Regions from separate parts of the Burkholderia cepacia complex sp. TUM26381 genome, predicted to be linked through region 1. Evidence: riboswitches for the same ligand, from Rfam matches in the RefSeq annotation. Region 1 holds a riboswitch; the other holds the start of a gene.

Region 1 (11,023 bases):
TCGCCCGCGTGTCGGCGCCGGCACGCGCGAGGAACGCGCCGAACGGCGTGCCGCCCCAGCGGCCGATCGCACTCCACCCTTCCACGCAGATATGCCGCGTGATCTGTTCCGCATGCGGCAGCGCGCGCAGTTCGTCGAGCGTCCACACGCGCTTGCCCGTTACGCGGCCGGACAGCACGAGGCGGTACGTCGACTCGTCGACGTGCGGCACGTCGTCGATCCCGTAGTACGCGTTGAACGGGAACGGGCGCGTGATGTCGGCTTCGGTGTAGGTCGGCGCGAGCCGGTCGGAACTGAACAGCCAGGCCTGCACGCGATCGTTCATGCGCGACACTTTCTCGAGGAACGTGTTGACCGACGCGTCGTCCTGCAGCGTGCAGCCGGTCAGCATCGCGAGGCCGCCGAGCGTCAGCACGCGCCGGTTGAAGAGGCGCCGAGACGGCATCTCGAGCTCGCGGCGCACATCGAGTTCGAGCGACTTCCGGTCGAGCGTCCAGCGCGGCTCGCCGCGCCTGTTTTCGGATTCCGACATGATGATTTCCTTCGCTCGCGGCTTGCGGGTCAGCGGCCGCGCAGCATCGCGAGCAACGAGCGCGGCACCAGCAGCGCCATCGCGACATGAACGACAAAGAATGCGACGAGCAGCGACATCGCCCAGAAATGCACGACGCGCGCGTTGTCGTAGCCGCCGAACAGTTCGCGCAGCAACGGGAATTGCACGGACTTCCAGATCGTGAGTCCCGACAGCACCAGCACGACGAGATCGACGATCGCGGTCAGGTACGCGGCACGCTGCACCGCGTTGTAGACGCTCAGGTCGTTGTGCGACAACCGCCCGCCCAGCGCGGCGCGCACGTCGCGCCACACGGACGCCGGCGTGACGGGCAGCATCTTGCGCGCGAAGCGCCCCGTCGCGATCGACATCGCGAGGTAGAACAGCCCGTTGACGACCAGCAGCCACATCGCCGCGAAATGCCATTGCAGCGCACCGCCGAGCCAGCCGCCGATCGTGATGCCATGCGCGAACGTGAATGACGGATAGATCGGCGACGCGTCGTAGATGCGCCAGCCGGACAGCGCCATCAGGATCGCCGCGAGCGCGTTGAGCCAGTGGCTCACGCGCACCCACGGCGGATGGATCGGGCGTGCCGGTGGCGTCGCAGGCGCGCGATCCGTTGCAGGAACGGTTTGCATGATGAAGACTCCGGGGTGATGCGACGGGACGCGATGCGCGCGTGCAGCCGGCTGGCCGCGCCCCGCACGCATCCGTCAGTTCGACGGGCTCATTGCGTCCTTCTTCATCGCGTCGCCCTTCGACATCGCGTCGTGGCCCATCGCGTCTTTCTTCATCGCGTCTTTCTTCATCGCGTGCTTCTTCATGCCGTCCTTCTTCATCGCGCCATCCTTCGCCATCGCGTCGTGGCCCATCGCGTCCTTCGACATCGACGTGCCGTCCTTCGACATCGCATCGTTCTGCGCATAGGCGCCCGTTGCGAACGTGGCAAGAGCGGCGACGCAAGCGGCAATCAGTACGTTTTTCATGACATCTCTCCGAAACATGGGTTTGAGGAGCCGAATAGACGGACGACGTCGCGGGAAATGACAGCCGCTCTGAAAATATTTTTTATGCAGGCCGGACAACCCGTCATGCTGCACCGCTCGGCCGCCGCCGACCGGGCTGCCGGACCGATCGGCAAAGGCATGTGCTGCGGTGCACCCGGCCTGCCGCGCCGCCCGCCATGTTGCGGCTGCACCGGGATAACCACTCTACGCCCGGTTGAAACCGCCGCAAACCCGGTGTATCGTGTGCCCTTGCTAACGCGGGGGTCCTGCAATGCGTTCGGTCAAACAACCGGCATTGCGGGTGAGAAATACCCTTTGAACCTGATCTGGATAATGCCAGCGCAGGGAAGCGTACGGATTTCGCCGCCTTCCTTCTGACGAAATCCGCCGCCTCACCAAGCCTCGTCTCCTGCTTAGCTCGAGCCCCACATACGTCAAGGGCTCCGGGCAAGCGCCGACGCGCCTGTCCGGCGCTCACACAGGAGATTGCATGAACGCCAATCCGAAGTTTCTGTCCGCCGACGCTCACGTCGACGCCGCCGCTGTCGCGCCGCTGCCGAATTCGCGCAAGGTTTATGTCACCGGCTCGCAGCCCGACATCCGCGTGCCGATGCGCGAAATCACGCAGGCAGACACGCCGACCGGCTTCGGCGGCGAAAAGAATCCGCCGATCTACGTGTACGACACGTCGGGCCCCTACACCGATCCGGAAGCCAAGATCGACATCCGCGCGGGCCTGCCCGCGCTGCGTCAGGGCTGGATCGAAGCGCGCGGCGACACCGAAGTGCTCTCCGGCCTGTCGAGCCGCTACGGCCTCGAACGCGCGGCCGACCCGGCCACCGCCGACCTGCGTTTCCCGGGCCTGCACCGCAACCCGCGCCGCGCGCAGGCCGGCAGGAACGTCACGCAGATGCACTACGCGCGCCAGGGCATCATCACGCCGGAAATGGAATACATCGCGATCCGCGAGAACCAGCGCCGCGCCGAATACCTCGAGAGCCTGAAGTCGAGCGGCCCGAACGGCGCGAAGCTCGCCGCGATGATGGGCCGCCAGCACCCGGGCCAGGCGTTCGGCGCCGCGGCCTTCGGCGCAAACGCGCTGGCCGAGATCACGCCCGAATTCGTGCGCGACGAAATCGCGCGCGGCCGCGCGATCATCCCCGCGAACATCAACCACCCGGAATCCGAGCCGATGATCATCGGCCGCAACTTCCTCGTGAAGATCAACGCGAACATCGGCAACTCCGCCGTCACGTCGTCGATCGGCGAGGAAGTCGACAAGATGACGTGGGCGATCCGCTGGGGCGGCGACACGGTGATGGATCTGTCGACCGGCAAGCACATCCATGAAACGCGCGAGTGGATCATCCGCAACAGCCCGGTGCCGATCGGCACGGTGCCGATCTACCAGGCGCTGGAAAAGGTCAACGGCAAGGCCGAGGACCTGACCTGGGAGATCTTCCGCGACACGCTGATCGAGCAGGCCGAGCAAGGCGTCGACTACTTCACGATCCATGCGGGCGTGCGCCTGCAGTACGTGCCGCTCACCGCGAACCGGATGACCGGCATCGTGTCGCGCGGCGGCTCGATCATGGCGAAGTGGTGCCTCGCGCATCACAAGGAAAGCTTCCTGTACGAACACTTCGAAGAGATCTGCGAGATCATGAAGGCGTACGACGTGAGCTTCTCGCTCGGCGACGGCCTGCGTCCCGGCTCGATCTACGACGCGAACGACGAAGCGCAGCTCGGCGAACTGAAGACGCTCGGCGAACTCACGCAGATCGCGTGGAAGCACGACGTGCAGGTGATGATCGAAGGCCCCGGCCACGTGCCGATGCAGTTGATCAAGGAGAACATGGATCTCCAGCTCGACTGGTGCAAGGAAGCGCCGTTCTACACGCTCGGGCCGCTGACGACCGACATCGCGCCGGGCTACGACCACATCACGTCGGGCATCGGCGCCGCGATGATCGGCTGGTTCGGCACCGCGATGCTGTGCTACGTGACGCCGAAGGAGCACCTCGGCCTGCCGAACAAGGACGACGTGAAGGAAGGCATCATCACGTACAAGCTGGCCGCGCACGCCGCCGACCTCGCGAAGGGTCACCCGGGCGCGCAGGTTCGCGACAACGCGCTGTCGAAGGCACGCTTCGAGTTCCGCTGGGAAGACCAGTTCAACATCGGTCTCGATCCGGACAAGGCGCGCGAATTCCACGACGAGACGCTGCCGAAGGATTCGGCGAAGGTCGCGCACTTCTGCTCGATGTGCGGCCCGCACTTCTGCTCGATGAAGATCACGCAGGACGTGCGCGAGTTCGCGGCGCAGCAAGGCGTGTCGGAAACCGAAGCGCTGAAGAAGGGGATGGAAGTGAAGGCGGTCGAGTTCGTGAAGACCGGCGCCGAGATCTATCACCGTCAGTAAGCACCCGCGGCGATCCGCACCGGAATCGCCTCGCGATGCACGAAGCCCGCTTTCGAGCGGGCTTTTTTGCGCATGTCGTGTGCCTGCCGATGCACGGGAAACAATTGATTACGAAACCGCGCGAGCCTTAACAAGTCCTTACAGCAGCCCCGCCAGGCGGCGCGTAGATTGGGGGCATGCGTGGCCGCCAGCCGGTCGCGCGCCCTCCATTCACTACCACAAGGACAACGATCATGATTTCGATTCGGCGTATTGGGGTATGCGCTCTCCTCGTCACGACGGTGGCCAGTCTGTCGGCCTGCGATTCGATGACGAGGCGTCAGCGCGACACGGCAATCGGCGCGGGTGTCGGCGGCGTCGCCGGCGCAGCGATCGGCGGCAGCGCGCTGTCGACGCTGGGCGGCGCGGCAGCCGGCGGCATCATCGGTAACCAGGTCGGCAAGTAAGCCGCCGGTCACGGTCCGCCGCGCAATGCGCGGCGGCAGCCTGGCCGGTCCAACGGCGTTTCCGCGATGCGGAAGCGCCGTTTTCGCATGCGGCACCGCAATATGCCCGCCCGCGCCCGGAAATGATCCGTTACCGTTTTGCACACCGTGTCATCGGCGCGCGGCCTAAGCTTAAGCATCTGCCGATTGCCGGCTCCGCCGGAGAGACATCATGAACAGGACCCTCGTCGCCGCGGCGCTCGCCTGCACGACGCTCGCCGGCTGCTACTACCCGTACGGCTACTATCCTGGCGGCTATTACACGGCCGCACCGGTGCCGGTGCAGCCGGCGCCCGTGTACGTCGACCCCGGCCCCGCCTACTACTATCCGGCCCCCGCGTATGCACCCGCGTGGGGCGGTTATTGGGGACCGGCGCTGTCGCTCAATTTCGGCTTTGGCGGGCGCGGCGGCTGGCGCCATCACTGACCGGGCACGGCCGTCGACGGACGGCCGCCCGGCCCCCGCAACCGGCCCCATTCCCGTTTCTTGTCGTTTCATCCCATTGTGAAACGACGGCGTGGTAACGCGGTGTAAGATTCTTCGCATCCCGTCCCCGCCCTCGCCAAACGATGTCGCCCAAGAATGCTTTCCTGCTGACCGTGCTCGCTGCCCTGTGGGGCGCATCATTCCTGTTCATCCGGATCGGCGTGGTCGATTTCGGCGTCGCGCCGCTGATGGCCCTGCGCGTGGGCATCGGTGCGCTGTTTCTCACCGGCTTCGCGCTCACGCGCTTCAAACCCGCCGACCTCGGCACCCGGTTGCGCCGTCACGTGTGGCCGCTGTTCGTCGTCGGCGCGCTGAATTCGGGCATCCCGTTCTGCCTGTTCGCGTTCGCCGAACTGACGCTGTCGGCCGGCCTGACGTCGGTGATCAACGCGACGACGCCGCTGTGGGGCGCGCTCGTCGCGTACCTGTGGCTGAAGGACAAGCTGTCGCTGCCGCGCGCACTCGGCCTCGTGATCGGGTTTGCCGGCGTGCTCACGCTCGTGTGGAACCAGATCGCGAACGCGCACGGCGACACGGGCGCCAGCGCGACCGCGCTCGCCGCCGCCGCGGCGCTCGGCGCGACACTGCTGTACGGCATCGCGGCCAATTACACGAAGCGCAAGCTCAGCGGCGTCGATCCGCTCGTCAATGCAGCCGGCAGCATGATCGGCTCATCCGTCCTGCTGCTGCCGTTCGCGATCGCCACCTGGCCGCCCGCGCCGGTCGGCGTGCACGCATGGGGCTCGGTACTTGCCCTCGGCATCGCGTGCACGGGCATCGCGTATTTCATCTTCTTCTACCTGATCGCGCATGTCGGCCCCACCCGCGCGATTACCGTGACGTTCGTGATCCCCGTATTCGGGCTGCTGTGGGGCGCGCTGTTCCTGGGCGAACACGTGTCGGCCGTGATGATCGAAGGCTGCGCGATCGTACTCGTCGGCACCGCGCTCGCGACCGGCGTGATCAAGCGGATTCCGGGGATCCGGCCGCGCGGCGGCGAAGCGACCTGACGGTCCGCGTGCGCGCATCGTCGCCCGGCGTACAGCGATGGCGATGCGGCACCGGTCTGCCGACGCGCCGCGAATGGCACCGCAGCGCATCGGCATTCGTCTGACGGCGACGCCCGGCCGCCGGGATTTCCCGCATCACCCGCACATCCAGCGCCCGCAGCACCCGCAGCGCACGGTCATGTCACCGGCATTGCGCGGGATTGTCATCGGCCGCTGCAGCGCCCTTCGCTTCGTGGCGGTCATGCAAGGCGCGCACGCGTGCGGCGCGGATCGCCGCTGCGCACGGGCCGGGATGGCGCGGTGTACCGTTTGCGTCTGGAGTTTCCCTGATACGCGCGCCGCCGCAATCCCGTTACACTCGGGAAACCTATCCGCAGAAGGCGGTCTCGATGCCTCACGTTCTCTCGCGCCCGCCTGCGCATGCGACTGCATCAGCGTGGTGGGGCGCCGCCGCTCGCTCCCGGGCACCGTTGACATGAAGCCCGCCCGCGACCTATCGCTCGACTCCCTGCTCGAACGCCTCACGCCGACGCCCGGCGGCTGGGTCGCCACCTATCGCACGACGACGCTGCGCAGCGTATTCCAGCCCGTGCTGTCGATCACGCACAAGCGCGTCGTCGGTTACGAGGCGCTGCTGCGCGTCGTCGACGCGAACGGCGCGCTGATATCGCCCACCGCCCTCTTCGACCGGACGCGCGCCGACGCCGACGCGCTGCTGCTCGACCGGCTCGCGCGCTGCCTGCACACGGCCAACTTCGTTGCACAGGGCATCGGCGACGGCTGGCTGTTCCTGAACGTGACGCCACGCGTGCTCGATACGGGCCTCGTGCAGCGCGAGTTCGTCGAGGCGCTGTGCCGGCATTTCGCGCTGCCGCCGAACCGCATCGTGCTGGAAGTCGTCGAACAGCCGGCGCGCGACGAAGCCGCGCTCGCCCGCACGATCGACATGATCCAGCATCGCGACTTCCTGATCGCGATCGACGATTTCGGCACCGGTTTCTCGAACTTCGACCGCGTGTGGCGGGCACGGCCCGACATCGTCAAGCTCGACCGCTCGCTCGTCGAGCGTTCGACCGGCTCGGCCGACGACCGCCGCATCATGCATCACCTCGTGTCGATGCTGCACCAGGCCGGCGCGATGGTGCTGGCCGAAGGCGTCGAAAGCGATGACGCGCTGCAGGCGCTGATGGAAGCCGACATCGATTTCGTGCAGGGTTTCCAGTTCGGCCAGCCCGATGCATCGATCGCGCACGCGAGCGCGGCAGCGCCCGCGATGCTCGACGCCGCGTGGCGGCGCTTCATCGCCCGCCGGCACACGCCCGTCGTCGCCGAGCAGCCGGGCTTCGACGCAATCGAACGGCTGGTACTCACCGGTGCGGCCGCGTTTTCGGCGAGCGGCAACCTGCAGGATGCCGCGCAACGCGTGTTCGCGGTGCCGGCCGCGCGTCGCGTGTTCGTCACCGACGAGATCGGCGAGCAGTTCCTGCCGTCGATCGGCGCACCTGCCGACGACAACCAGGCGAGCGTCACCCGCCTCGCGCCGCTGTTCCCGGAAACCCACAGCAACTGGTCGCGCCGCCCATACTTCCAGCGCGCGATCGCCGCACCCGGGCGCGTCGCGCTGATGGGCCCGCACTTCTCGCTGACGGAAGGCCGCGACTGCTATACGGCCGCCGTCGCGATCCGCGCACAGCGCCGGCTCGTCGTGTTCTGCGTCGACTTCGTGCTCGACAGCGCGGGGACCGTGATGCGCTAGCCGCGCAGGCGGTGGACGCCGGCCTGCGAGGGCCGCCGGCCATTCGCTCGTCAGTCGACCACTTTCCCTCGTCCCGACTTCACCACGCTACGGCGCGACTTGTGCTCGAGCCGCCGCTCCTTCGACGCACGCGTCGGCCGCGTCGCCACCCGTGCGCGCGGCGTATACGCGACGCCGCCGATCAGCGCATCGAGCCGCGCGAGCGCGGCCTCGCGGTTCTTCTCCTGCGTGCGATATTCCTGCGACTTGATCACGACGATGCCGTCGCGCGTGATGCGCTGGTCCGACAACGAGAGAAGCCGCTCCTTGATGACCGGCGGCAGCGACGACGCGCGGATGTCGAAGCGCAGATGAATCGCACTCGACACCTTGTTCACGTTCTGCCCGCCCGCACCCTGCGCGCGCACGGCCGTCCATTCGACGTCGGCCGGATCGAGCGTGTAGCGGATCATCATCGCGATGCCTCCTTGCGGCGCCGTGCGAGCGCCTCGTCGACGCGTGCCGCCAGCCCCGAATCGCGCTGCGTGCGCGTCGCGACCGCCTGCGCCAGCACGCGCCGCGGCCCGATCACCTGCACGCGCGTGCGGGCGCGCGTGACGGCCGTATAGACGAGCTCGCGCGTGAGCACCCGGCCGAACGATGCCGGCAGCACGAGCGCGGCTTCGTCGAATTCCGAGCCCTGCGATTTGTGCACCGTCAGCGCAAATGCCGTTTCGTGCGGCGGCAACGCAGCGGGCGACACCGTGCGCGCGGTGCCGTCCGCGCGCCGGAACCACACGCGCAGCACACCGTGCGCGTCGGGCAGCGCGATGCCGATGTCGCCATTGAACAGCCCCAGCGCATAGTCGTTGCGCGTCACCATGATCGGCCGCCCGGTGAACCAGTGCGCCCCGACCGCGAGCGGCACGCGCGCCGCATGCCGCACGTGCGCGGCCACCAGCGCATTGACGTGTTCGGCGCCGCGCGAGCCGCTGCGGGTCGCGCACAGGATCCGGAACCGGTTGAGCGCATCGAACAGCGGCAGCGGATCGGGCACCGGCGCGGCCAGCGCGTCGCGCAATGCGTCGAGGTATGCGCCGAATCGCCGTGCAAGCCGCTCGACCGTCGACGACGCAAGCGTATCGCCCGCATCGTCGTGGAAGGACGCCGCGGCTGCGTCGTCCGCGGGCAGTGCATCGAGTGCGGCCTGCACGTCGCCGCTGCGGATCGCCAGCGACAGCCGCCCGATCGGCGAATCGAGACCGAAGCGGTAATTGCGCTCGAGCCACACGACGCAGTCGGCGAGCGGCGCCGGAGCGAGCACGATGCCGGACGCGGCGGCGGCTTCGTCGGTCGATGCCGATGTGGCTGCCGTGACCGACGCAAGCGCCATATCACCCGCGTCGAACGGCGGCAGTTCGACGTCATCGAGCCAGGCGAGTTCGTCGACCTCGATCCATGCGGGTGTGCCGCCTGCTGAAACGGCGCCGCCGATATCAGCCGGCGCCGTTACGGCGAGCGGTGGCGATACCGTCCCGGCCGACGAACCTTCGTCATCCTGCGGTTCGTCGTCGAACAGAGATGCCTGTCGCGGATCGGCTTTCGGCCGGGACGCCGGCATGCGTGAAACGGAAGCGGAAGCAGACGCCGATGGCAACGCCGGCGCGCGAACGGCTGCGGCAGCCGGACTCGCAGCGGGCGCCATCGCCGGCGCAGCTTCGTCCGGCACCGGCAACGCCGCGGCGAACGACGCGTCGTCGATGCCGAGTGCCTGCGCGATGCGCGCGCGCGCCGCAGCGGTGAACGTCGGTCGCGCGCTCAGCTCCGCAAATACGGCGCCGGCCTCGACCGCGGCCAGCTGATCCTTGTCCCCAAGCAACACGAGCCGCGCGCCCGGCGCGAGCGCGTCGAGCAGATGCGCGGCGAGCGCGACGTCGATCATCGACGCCTCGTCGACGACGATCAGATCGTACGGCAACGGATTGTCGCGATGATGCCGGAAGCCGGCCGCCCCGCCACCGCCCAGCAGCCGATGCAGCGTGTACGACGTGTCGGGCAGGCGCGCCGCGAGTTCGGGCGGCAGATCGCCGGCGCGCGCATGCAGCGCCTCCTGCATCCGCTGCGCGGCCTTGCCGGTCGGCGCGGCCAGCGCGACGCGCAGCCCCGGGTGTGCGTCGAGCAGACAAGCCAGCACGCCGACGACGGTCGTCGTCTTGCCCGTGCCGGGACCGCCGCTGACGATCGTCACGCGCCCCGTCAGCGCGACGATCGCCGCCACGCGCTGCCAGTCGACTTCGCCGGTGGCCGGCCCGAAGTATCGTGAGAGGCTGTCGCGCAACCGGTCGGGCGACAGGCCTTCGTCGGGCGCGGCAACGCCGGCCTGCGCGACGAGCGCATCGGCCAGACGCCGTTCGTAATCGAAATAGCGCGACAGGTACAGGTGATCGTGCCGGTCGACGATCAGCGGCCGCTCGTCGCCGCGCGCGAGCGTGCCGAACGCAACCACGCCACTTGCCGCGAGCGCGGCACGCACCTCGTCGAGCGGCGCTTCGTAGCGCTGCGCGAGTGCGCCGAGCGCGACGCATACGTGGCCGCCCGCGGTCGCGCGGCTCGTCGCGAACGCGGCGCGCGCCGCCCAGCGTGCCGACGCGGACGGCGCACCGGCACGCCGCGCAAGATCGCCGATGCGCCGTGCAAACCCTTCCGCGAGCGCGATGCCGAAATCGGCCGGCTCGGGCAGCCGTGCGACGAGGCCGCCGGTGAATTCGAGCATGTCGTCGGACGCATTCATGCGCGGCCCCCTTCCATCATCCGGTCGAGTGCGTCGACGAGCGCGCGCGCGGGCCGCCGCGCATGCACGCCGGCCGGCTCGCCGCTGCTGCGCCAGCCCGGCCGCACGCCGCGCACGAACAGGTACAGATAGCCCGCGATGTGTGTGTCGTAGTCGTAATCGGGCAGCCGCCCGCGCAGGTAGCGATGCAGCGCGACCGTGTAGAGCAGCGCCTGCAGGTGATACGCGTGATCGGCCATCGCGACGTCGAGCGCGCGCGGGCCGTAGGCATCCGGCGTCGTGCCGAGATGGTTCGACTTCCAGTCGACGATCCAGAAACGGCCGTCGTGTTCGACGATCATGTCGATGAAACCCTTGATGAAACCGGCGAGCATGCCCGCCTCCAGTGCAACGTCCGGATAACCGTGCGCGACCAGCAGCCGGCGCAGCGCCGTCAGGTCGAGCGACGGCGCCGGGAACAGGAAACCCATTTCGTCGAGCCGCTTCGCCGGATCGAGATCGACGAGCCGCATGCCCGGCACGAGCTCGGT
Region 2 (11,023 bases), 900 kb from region 1:
GCGGTATCGCCCGCTTCGCGCGAATCGACCCGCACGCCGCGTACCGTGCGGCCCGCGACATCGAGCGCGCGGATCCCGGTGCGAAAGCGGAACGTCACGCCGTGCGCCTCGCACAGCGCACGGAGTTCGCGCGTGAAGCGGGCGCAGTCGCCGGCTTCGTCGTCGGGCAGGTAGATGCCGCCGACGGGGGCCTGCCGCGCCCAGCGCAGGCCCGGTTCGATCGCCGTGCAGCCGGCCGCGTCGAGTTCGCGAAACGCGATGCCGGCATCGCGCAGCACGTGCAGTGCGGGCTGCACCATCTCGACGTCGAATGGGCCGCGCAGCAGTTGCAGGTAGCCGCGGCTCGCGCCATAGTCGAACGGATAACGCTCGCGAAACGCATGCAGGCACGCGCGGCTGTAATACGCGATGCGCTGCATCCGCTGCTTGTTCACGCGGAACCGCTCGAGCTCGCATTCGCGCAGCCAGCGCGCGATCCAGCGCCACTGCGCGGCATCGAGCGTCGGCCGGAAGATCAGCGGCGACGCGGGCTTGAACAGGTACTTGAGGATCTTGCCGGGCATCCCGGGCGCGGCCCACGGCGTCACGTAGCCGGGCGCGATCACGCCCGCGTTGCCGAGACTCGTCGCCTGTGCGACGTCGGCCTCGCGGTCGATCACGGTGACGTCGCAGCCTGCTTCGCGCAGGTGCCAGGCGGTGGTGACGCCGATCACGCCGGCGCCGAGAACGATCACGTGCATGCGGGTTCCGAAACGAAGCGGTGGCTCACGATCACGACGCGACGGCCGGATCGTCGACGAGCGACTTGCCGCGCGTCTCCGGCAGCACGAGCGCGGCGACGATCACGAGCAGGTAGCCGCCGCCCGCGACGAGGCCGATCGCCTTCACGAGCGACATCGACTGCGACAGCGAGCCGACGAGGATCGGAAAGAACGAGCCGAGCCCGCGGCCGAGGTTGTAGCAGAAGCCCTGGCCCGAGCCGCGGATCGCGCCCGGATACAGCTCCGACAGGTACGCGCCGATACCGGCGAAGATCCCCTGCACAACGATGCCGAGCGGGAAGCCGAGCAGCAGCATCGCGGTATCGGTGATCGGCAGCATCGTGTACGCCATGCCGAGCGCGAACGAGCCGATCGCGAACAGGATGAACGACGCGCGGCGGCCGAGCCGGTCGGACAGGATCGCGCCGACCACGTAGCCGACGAACGAGCCGACGATCAGCACGACGAGATAGCCGCTCGTGTTGAACACCGACAGGTGGCGGACGGTTTTCAGGTAGGTGGGCAGCCACGTCGTGATCGCGTAGTAGCCGCCGAGCATCCCGGTGCACAGCGCGCTGCCGAACAGCGTCGCGCGCAGGTGCGGCGGCGAGAAGATCTCGAGGAAGTGACCGGACACGCGGCCTTCGTCGCGCGCGCGGCGCGTGGCCGTGTAGATGTCGGGATCGCTGACGTTGCGGCGGATGTACAGGATCCACAGCGCGGGCGCGATGCCGATCCAGAAGCACGCGCGCCACGCGACCTGCTCGGGCAGCAGCGCGAAGAACGCCCAGTAGAGGATCGCGGCCGCGGCCCAGCCGAACGACCAGCTGCTCTGCACGGTGCCGACGGCCTTCGCGCGATGCTCGGGCGAGCGGATCGTCTCGGCCATCATGATCGTCACGACCGACCATTCGCCGCCGAAGCCGAAGCCCTGCAGCGTGCGGGTGGCGAGCAACTGCCAGAACGAATGCGTGAAACCGGACAGGCACGTGAACAGCGCGAACGTCGCGATCGTCCACTGCAGCACGCGCACGCGGCCGTAGCGGTCGGCGAGGATGCCGGCGGCCCAGCCGCCGATCGCCGACGAGATCAGCGAACTCGTCGCGATCATCCCGGCCTCGCTCTTCGACATGCCCCACGTGGCGATCAGCGTCGGGATCAGGAACGAATAGATCATGAAGTCGAACGCATCGACCGCGTAGCCGCCGAAGCCGGCGTACAGCGTCCGGCGCTCGCGCGTCGACAGTTCGGTGAACCACTGGAATGCCTGCATGCTTGCCGCCCCCTCTCGTCTTGTCTCGTCTTGCGCTGCCGCGTGGCGGCTATTTTACGGGCGCGATCCCGCGCGCCAAAAAGGCGGATGCAGGTTCGTGCGGGCAAGCAGGAAAGAGGGGGAGACGCGTCAGAGCGTCAGGCCGCCGTCGACGTGAATGACCTGGCCGGTGATCTGGCGGGCCGCGTCCGACAGCAGGAACGCGATCAGCGCGGCGACGTCGTCGGGCTCGGCGATCCTGCCGAGCGGTGTCGCCTGTTCGGCCTGCGCCCACGCGGCGGCGTTGCCGGCGCTCGGGCCGTGGTCCTTGCGCGTGAAACCCGGCGCGACCGCGTTGACGGTGATGCCGTGCGCGGCGAATTCGGCGGCGGCGGTACGCACGAGCGATTCGAGCGCGGCCTTCGCGGCGGCGGTCGCCGCGAACGGCGCCGCGGCGCGGTAGCGGTGCGCGACGAACGAACTGACCGCGACGATTCGCGGGGCGGCTGACGCTTCGAGCAGCGGCCGCGCGCGGCCCGCGAGCGCGGAGAACGCGCCGGGCATCGCCGCGAAGGCGGCCGCAAGCGCGTCCGCGGAAAGGCCGGAAAAGGATTGCCGCGCGGCGAAGCCGGCGTTCGCGACGAGCTGGTCGAGCCCGCCGAAGCGCGTCGCGGTGGTATCGACCAGCGCGGCGGCAACGCCCGGTTCGCCGAGATCGCCGGTCAGCGTGATGCATGCCGCACCGGCCGCCGTGCACGCTTGTGCGACTTCGGCGAGCCGCGCCCGCGCCGCATCGTCCGCGCCGCGCGCATGCAGCGCCAGCGCGATGCCGGGCGCCGCAATCCGCCGCGCGAGCGCCGCGCCGATCCCCGAGCCTGCGCCGGTGATCAGCGCGATGCGTTCGACGTGCGCGGCGCGTGCGCTCACGCGGCGACCTTGTCGCCGGCGTTCGCGCGTTCGACGTTGATCGTGCCGACGTGGAACGCAGCCAGCGACTCGCGGTGCGCGATGCTGACGATCGCGGCCTTCGGCAGCCGTTCGGCGAACAGGTGATAGAGGCGTGCCTCGTTGTCGGCGTCGAGCGCGCTGGTCGCTTCGTCGAGGAACAGGAAATCCGGCTTGTGCAGCAGCACGCGTGCGCCGGCAAGGCGCTGCTGCTCGCCCGGCGACAGCACGCGCGTCCAGTGCGCGGTCTCGTCGAGGCGCTCGACGTAATCCTCGAGGCGGCACGCACGCAGCGCATCGCGGCAGGCTTCGTCGCTGAACGTGTCGGGCGTCGCCGGATAGGTGAGCGCGGCCTTCAGCGTGCCGATCGGCAGATAGCTCGTCTGCGGCACGAACATCATCCGCGCGCCGACCGGTGCATCGATCGCGCCGTCGCCGAACGGCCACAAGCCCGCGAGCGCGCGCATGAACGTGCTCTTGCCGGAACCCGACTTGCCGATCACGAGCCAGCGCGAGCCCGGCTCGATCGTGACGCTGCCGATGTTCGCGAGCGCGTTGCCGTTGGGCAGCGCGAGCTTCAGCGACGACGTCGACAGCTTCGCGCCGTCGATGTAGTGCAGGTTGATGCCGCCGTGCTCGGTCGCGGGCGACAGGCTTTCCTTCAGGTGCGACGTGCCCATCACGCGCTTGAATTCGCGCAGACGGTTGACGGTGGCGCGCCATTCGACGAGGGTCGAGTAGCTGTTGATGAACCACGAGAACGAATCGCTGACGGTGCCGAACGCGGACGAGATCTGCATCAGCACGCCGAACGAGAACGCCCCCGCGAAATAGCGCGGCGCGGCGACGACGAGCGGGAAGATGATCGCGATCTGCCCGTAGAAGCTCAGCACGAACGTGAGCCGCTTCGTGTACTTCATCACGCGCCACCAGTTGTCGCGGATGCGCATGAAGAGGGTCTGCGCGTTGCCGGTCTCGGTCTTCTCGCCGTCGTAGAACGCGATCTGCTCGGCGTTCTCGCGCACGCGGATCAGCCCGAAGCGGAAATCGGCCTCGACGCGCTGCTGCTGGTAGTTGATCGACACGAGCGGATGGCCGACCTTCTGGATGATCAGCGAGCCGATCACCGCGTACAGCGCGGCTGCCCACACCATGTAGCCGGGAATCGAGATCGGCGTCGCGCCGAGCGTGAACGTCAGCGCGCCGGCGAGCGACCACAGGATCGTGATGAACGACACGAGCGTGACGACCGTCGACAGCAGGTCGAGCGACAGCGCGAGCGTCGTGGTCGCGAACGACTGGAGGTCGTCGGTGATCCGCTGGTCGGGGTTGTCCGCGAGGCGATCGCGTTCGATCCGGTAGAACGCGCGATCGCCGAGCCACTGGCCGAGGAACCGGTCGGTGAGCCACTGGCGCCAGCGGAAGCCGAGCATCTGCCGCAGGTAGCGGCCGTACACGGCGAGGATGATGAACGCGAAGGCGAGCGCGGAGAACTGCATCAGCAGGTTCGGGAAGTCGTGGACGTCCTTCGACTGCAGCGCGTTGTAGAACTGCGCGTTCCACTTGTTCAGCCGGACGTTGATCCAGACCACGCAGAGGTTGATCGCGATGATCGTGACCAGCAGGCCCCACGCGATTTTCCATTCGGACGATACCCAGTAGGGCTTGATGAGGCTCCATGCGGATACCGGGCGCTCGTCCTGCGGCGCGTCGGAGGCGGAGCGGACGGGATCGATCGATTGGGTCATGTGCTTCCTGATGAGTAGCCGGCGCGCGGGCCGGGCGAAGCCGGGCGCGCGCCGCGATACGGCATGCCGGGGCGCGGCGCCGACTGACGGCGGGCGCACGGATGGTCGCCCGCGCGTCTTAAACGGCACTTAAGGGCCGGCGGTGACGCGGCAACCGGCCGCTTGCGGCGGCCGGCCTGCGGGCATTGTGCCAGAGCGGCGCGGGCCGACGGCGAATTTGCCCCGCCGGTGACAGTTTGCGGCGCTTTCCGCTTTTATGGTCTAATGACCGACGACGAAACAGGGGTGCTTTGTGGCGTGGCCGGCGAATGTTCCGGGCAGCGCGGCGAGGCTGAGAAAAACCCTTTGCACCCGATCCGGGTAATACCGGCGAGGGAAGTTTCTGATCCCGCCGGGTCGCGCTGGCTGCCATCCCACATGGTCAGCGCCCGAGTCCGCCCGGCCGGCCTTTGCTGCCGGTTTCGTCCTTTTGGGTACGCGCATTGCGCGTTACGGAAGGAATGATGACCGCACAATCTTCAGTCTTTTGCTTGATTCCCGGCCCGATGTCGCGTGCGTTCGCACGTGGCGGCGCGGGTGCGTCGACGTTCGTCGTGCGCGCTCCCGAGGAGGGCGCGCGATGAACGTTCAGGATGCACGGCCCGATTTCGCAGTGCTCGGCGGCGGCCTCGTCGGCCGCCTGATCGCGTGGCGGCTCGCGGGCGACCGGCATCGCGTCGCGCTCTACGAGCGCGGCGGCCCGGACGGCGAGCAGTCGGCCGCGTGGATCGCGGCCGCGATGCTCGCGCCGCTCGCGGAAGCGGCGAGCGCGGAGCTGCTGATCACCGAGCTCGGCGCCGCGTCGCTCGCGCGCTGGCCGCAATGGCTCGCGGAACTGCCCGAACCCGTTTTCTTCCAGCATCACGGCACGCTCGTCGTCTGGCACCACGCGGATCGCGCGGAGGCGCCGCTGTTCGAGCGGCGCGTGCGTGCGAACGCGCCGGCCGACCTGTTCGACGGCGGCTTCGTGACGCTCGCCGGCGCGCAGGTCGATGCAGCCGAGCCGACGCTCGCGGGCCGTTTCGCACGCGGCCTGCTGCTGCCGCGCGAAGGCCAGCTCGACAATCGCCAGGCGCTGCGCGCGCTCGCGGCGGGCCTTGCCGAACGCGGCGTCGACCTGCACTGGCACGTCGCGATCGACGATGCGAACCTGCCCGCCGCCCATTTCACGATCGATTGCCGCGGGCTCGGCGCGAAATCCGCGCTGCCCGCGCTGCGTGGCATCCGCGGCGAAGTCGCGCGCGTGCATGCGCCCGGCATCGGGCTGACACGGCCCGTGCGGCTGCTGCATCCGCGGTACCCGCTGTACATCGCGCCGAAGCAGGACGATCTCTATGTAATCGGCGCGACCGAGGTGGAGGGCGAGGACATGTCGCCCGTCAGCGTGCGCTCCGCGCTCGAACTGCTGAGCGCGGCGTTCTCCGTGCATCCGGCGTTCGGCGAGGCGCGCATCCTCGAACTCAATGCGCAGTGCCGGCCGACGCTGCCCGATCACCGCCCGGCGGTGATCTGGGACGGCGCGTCGACGCTCGCCGTCAACGGCCTGTACCGGCACGGCTTCATGATCGCGCCGGAAGTCGCGCAGGCGGCCGTCGCGTTCGCGCAAGCCGCGCTCGGCGGCGCGTTCGCTGATGCCGACGCGTTCGCCGCGTGGCGCGACGCCGCTCGCTGGCCGACGCTCCTTCATCACCGTAACGACGCGCGCCAGCCGGCCTGACGCGCGCGCCGACCGAATCCGACCGAGCCTCATGGATATCCAGATCAACCAACAGACCCTGACGCTGCCCGACGGCGCGACGGTGGCCGACGCGCTCGCCGCGTACGGCGCGCGTCCGCCTTACGCGGTCGCGCTGAACGGCAACTTCGTCGCGCGCACGCAGCATGCGGCGCGCGCGCTCGCGGCGGGCGACAAGCTCGACGTCGTGCACCCCGTCGCGGGCGGCTGATCGCCGCCGGTTCGTCCCCGCTCTTCCAGGAAAACGACATGACGTCCCTCACATCCGCCGACGCGCTGACGCTGTACGGCGAAACCTTCGCAAGCCGCGTGCTGCTCGGCACGTCGCGCTATCCGTCGCTGCAGTCGCTGTCCGATTCGATCGCCGCGTCGCGCCCCGGGATGGTGACGGTCGCGCTGCGCCGCCAGATGACGGGCGGCACGGCCGAAGCCGGCTTCTTCGACCTGCTCAAGCGCCACGCGGTGCCGCTGCTGCCGAACACGGCCGGCTGCCAGACCGTCGCCGAGGCCGTGACGACCGCGCACATGGCGCGCGAGGTGTTCGGCACCGACTGGATCAAGCTCGAGCTGATCGGCGACGACTACACGCTGCAACCCGACCCGGTCGGGCTGATCGAGGCCGCCGCGCAGCTGGTCAAGGACGGTTTCAAGGTGCTGCCGTACTGCACCGAGGATCTCGTGATCGGCCGGCGCCTGCTCGACGCCGGCTGCGAGGCGCTGATGCCGTGGGGCGCGCCGATCGGCACGGGCAAGGGCGTCGTGAATCCGTACGGCCTGCGCGTGCTGCGCGAGCGGCTGCCGGACGTGCCGCTGATCGTCGACGCGGGGCTCGGCGTGCCGTCGCACGCATGCCAGGTGATGGAGTGGGGCTTCGACGGCGTGCTGCTGAACACGGCCGTGTCGCAGGCCACGCACCCGGAGATCATGGCGCGCGCGTTCGCGCAGGGCGTCGAGGCCGGCCGTGCCGCGTATCTGGCCGGGCCGATGGATGCGCGCGAAACCGCGCACGCGAGCACGCCGGTTGTCGGGATGCCGTTCTGGCACCAGGACGGGGGCGGCGCATGAGCGCGCGCTTCGCCGATGCATTCTGGCCGCCGGCCGACGAACTGGCCGAAGCGGCCGAACGGATTCGCGCCCGCCTCGGCGACTGGCCGGCCGGCGCGGCGCCGTGGCGGCTCTGCGTGGCGGCGCCCGGCGTGCCGGCCGACGGCGACGTGCTGATCGTGTCGTCCGGCGACCGCGCCGCGCAGGCGCGCGCGTCGGCCGCGTCGCGGCCGGCCTCGCCGGGCGCGGTCGCGATCGAATTCGACGAGCAGGGCGCGGTGCTGCATGCGGCGGGCGCGCGTTACGCGCTCGAAGCCGCGCATCCGCTCGCGGACGACTGGATCGCGGCGCTCGCGGCATTCCTCGATTGCGGCTTCGCGCCGGTCGACGCGCTGGTGCTCGCGCTGGCGTGGCGCGACGGCGACGAGACGCGCGCCGACGACGCGTGGCCGGTCGACGCCGCGCGGTTCCCCCGTGTTGCCGGGCTGCCGCCCGCGCCGGAGCCGGCGTTTGCGCCCTGCCCCGCGCAACTCGGCCTCTATCCGGTCGTACCGGACGCCGAATGGGTCGAACGCGTGCTCGATGGCGGCGCGCGGACCGTGCAACTGCGCGTGAAAGGCGCGACGCCGGACGCGCTGCGCCGGGAAATCGCGCGTGCGGTCGCAGCAGGGCGCCGCTATCCCGATGCGCGCGTGTTCATCAACGATCACTGGCAGATCGCGGTAGATGAAGGCGCGTACGGCGTTCATCTGGGTCAGGAAGACCTCGAAACGGCCGATCTGGCGGCGATCGCGCGCGCGGGCCTGCGGCTCGGACTTTCGAGCCATGGTTATTACGAGATGTTGCGGGCGTTGCACGAGCGCCCGAGCTACCTCGCGCTCGGCCCCGTATACGCCACCGCCACCAAGGCCGTCGCCGCGCCGCCGCAAGGACTGGCGCGGATCGCCCGCTACGCGCGCTTCGCGGGCGCGCGGGCGCCGCTCGTCGCGATCGGCGGGGTGGGGCTCGATGCGCTGCCGGCCGTGCTGGAGACGGGCGTCGGCAGCGTCGCGGTGGTGAGTGCGGTCACGGGCGCCGCCGACTATCGGGCTGCGCTTATTGCGCTGCAGCAATGTTTTGCCGGACAATTTGACAATCATTGACCGCAGGGCCTGGAACGGCGTCACGACATCATTCCAATGCAGGCCCTATAATTCGGCGTTCTGCGTAAAAGGACTGCCAGCTCCGTGAGCCCCACTCCTACCGAGACCCTGCTGGAACTTCGCGACGTCGACTTTGGCTACGGCGACCGCCTCGTCCTGTCCAACCTGAACCTGCGCTTCGGGCGGGGGCAGGTCGTCGCGGTCATGGGCGGGTCGGGTTGCGGCAAGACCACCGTGCTGCGCCTGATCGGCGGCCTCGTGCGCGCGCGTCGCGGCCAGGTGCTGTTCGACGGCGCCGATGTCGGCACGCAATCCCGCGACGGCCTGTATGCACTGCGCCGCAAGATGGGCATGCTGTTCCAGTTCGGCGCGTTGTTCACCGACATGTCGGTGTTCGAGAACGTCGCATTCGCGCTGCGCGAGCATACCGACCTGCCCGAAGACCTGATTCGCGACCTCGTGCTGATGAAGCTCAACGCGGTCGGGCTGCGCGGCGCGCGCGACCTGATGCCGTCCGAGGTGTCGGGCGGGATGGCGCGCCGCATCGCGCTGGCGCGTGCGATCGCGCTCGATCCGCAGCTCATCATGTACGACGAGCCGTTCGCGGGCCTCGACCCGATCTCGCTCGGCATTACGGCGAACCTGATCCGCACGCTGAACCAGGCGCTCGGCGCGACCTCGATCCTCGTCACGCACGACGTGCCGGAATCGTTCGCGATCGCCGATTACGTGTACTTTCTGGCCAACGGCGGCGTGCTCGCGCAGGGGACGCCCGACGAGCTGCGCGCGTCGACCGATCCGAGCGTGCGGCAGTTCATCGACGGCGCGCCGGACGGCCCGTTCAAATTTCATTACACGAGCCCGCCGCTCGCAGCGGATTTCGGGCTCGGCGGAGGGCGCGCATGATCAGCGCGATCGGACGTTACGTCATCGGCGGCCTCGAGCGCGCGGGCTACGGCACGCGGCTGTTCGTGCGCCTCGTGCTGGAATTCTTTCCGCTGCTGCGCCGGCCGCGGCTGGTCACGAAGCAGATCCACTTCCTCGGCAACTATTCGTTCGTGATCGTTGCCGTGTCGGGGCTGTTCGTCGGCTTCGTGCTCGGCCTGCAGGGGTATTACACGCTGAACCGCTACGGTTCCGAGCAGGCGCTCGGCCTGCTGGTCGCGCTGTCGCTCGTGCGCGAGCTCGGGCCGGTCGTCACCGCGTTGCTGTTCGCGGGCCGCGCGGGCACGTCGCTCACGGCCGAGATCGGTCTGATGAAAGCCGGTGAACAGCTCACCGCGCTCGAAATGATGGCGGTCGACCCGATCAAGAACGTGATCGCGCCGCGCATGTGGGCCGGCATCATCGCGATGCCGCTGCTCGCCGCGATCTTCAACGCGGTCGGCGTGCTCGGCGGTTACTTCGTCGGCGTCGTGCTGATCGGCGTCGATCCGGGCGCGTTCTGGTCGCAGATGCAGGGCGGAGTCCAGGTCTGGGCCGACGTCGGCAACGGCGTGCTGAAGAGCATCGTGTTCGGGTTCGCCGTGACCTTCATTGCGCTGTATCAGGGGTATGAAGCGAAGCCCACGCCGGAAGGCGTGTCGCGCGCGACCACCAAGACGGTCGTGTTCGCGTCGCTCGCCGTACTCGGCCTCGATTTCCTGCTGACCGCGCTGATGTTCAGCTAAGCCTCAGCCAAGCCAAATTTTGGGATGACGATGAAAAAGACTGCTCTCGACTTCTGGGTCGGCCTGTTCGTGGTGGTGGGCTTCCTTGCGGTGCTGTTCCTGGCGCTGAAGGTCGGCAACATGAGCTCGCTGTCGTTTCAGCCGACCTATGCAGTGAAGATGAAATTCGACAATATCGGCGGATTGAAGCCGCGCGCGGCCGTGAAGAGTGCCGGCGTCGTGGTCGGCCGCGTGAAGTCGATCGGCTTCGACACGAACACCTACCAGGCGCTCGTGACGATCGATGTCGACGGCCAGTACCCGTTCCCGAAGGATTCGTCGGCGAAGATCCTGACGTCGGGCCTGCTCGGCGAGCAATATATTGGTCTCGATCCGGGCGGCGACACGGAAATGCTGAAGGCCGGCGATACGATCACGATGACGCAATCGGCGATCGTGCTCGAGAACCTGATCGGCCAGTTCCTGTACAGCAAGGCCGCCGATGCGGGCGGTGCGAAGCCGGCAGCCGGTGCATCGGCTGCGCCGGCACCGGTGGCGGTACCGGCGTCGGCGGTGTCCGGCGCGGCGGCCCAATAACCACACGAGAGAAAACAAGAGGGTAATGACCATGCAGACGATCCGCATCAGGCACGCAGCGCTGGCGGTAGCGGCAGTCGCCGCGTTGAGCGGCTGCGCGACCGTGCAGAC

The links. A riboswitch is a leader RNA that binds a small molecule or an ion and turns the genes downstream of it on or off. The one in region 1 is predicted to bind thiamine pyrophosphate.
Region 2: another riboswitch for thiamine pyrophosphate. It lies ahead of ACWMMN_RS01840 (FAD-dependent oxidoreductase); the one in region 1 lies ahead of thiC (phosphomethylpyrimidine synthase ThiC).

What each region holds. Positions count from the first base shown of each region.
Region 1 is NZ_CM172006.1:1,282,814-1,293,836, reverse strand. It holds gene ACWMMN_RS06170 (molybdopterin-dependent oxidoreductase) at 1-532, opposite strand, end outside; gene ACWMMN_RS06165 (cytochrome b/b6 domain-containing protein) at 562-1,194, opposite strand; gene ACWMMN_RS06160 (pentapeptide MXKDX repeat protein) at 1,270-1,542, opposite strand; TPP riboswitch at 1,813-1,929, shown strand; gene thiC (phosphomethylpyrimidine synthase ThiC) at 2,054-3,985, shown strand; gene ACWMMN_RS06150 (glycine zipper 2TM domain-containing protein) at 4,219-4,431, shown strand; gene ACWMMN_RS06145 (hypothetical protein) at 4,643-4,897, shown strand; gene ACWMMN_RS06140 (DMT family transporter) at 5,041-5,967, shown strand; gene ACWMMN_RS06135 (EAL domain-containing protein) at 6,443-7,723, shown strand; gene arfB (alternative ribosome rescue aminoacyl-tRNA hydrolase ArfB) at 7,774-8,178, opposite strand; gene ACWMMN_RS06125 (AAA family ATPase) at 8,175-10,493, opposite strand; gene recB (exodeoxyribonuclease V subunit beta) at 10,490-11,023, opposite strand, start outside.
Region 2 is NZ_CM172006.1:381,847-392,869, forward strand. It holds gene ACWMMN_RS01820 (D-amino acid dehydrogenase) at 1-740, opposite strand, end outside; gene ACWMMN_RS01825 (MFS transporter) at 772-2,034, opposite strand; gene ACWMMN_RS01830 (SDR family NAD(P)-dependent oxidoreductase) at 2,164-2,940, opposite strand; gene ACWMMN_RS01835 (ABC transporter ATP-binding protein/permease) at 2,937-4,706, opposite strand; TPP riboswitch at 4,978-5,101, shown strand; gene ACWMMN_RS01840 (FAD-dependent oxidoreductase) at 5,326-6,462, shown strand; gene thiS (sulfur carrier protein ThiS) at 6,494-6,691, shown strand; gene ACWMMN_RS01850 (thiazole synthase) at 6,730-7,545, shown strand; gene thiE (thiamine phosphate synthase) at 7,542-8,666, shown strand; gene ACWMMN_RS01860 (ABC transporter ATP-binding protein) at 8,751-9,572, shown strand; gene mlaE (lipid asymmetry maintenance ABC transporter permease subunit MlaE) at 9,569-10,336, shown strand; gene mlaD (outer membrane lipid asymmetry maintenance protein MlaD) at 10,367-10,912, shown strand; gene ACWMMN_RS01875 (MlaA family lipoprotein) at 10,944-11,023, shown strand, end outside.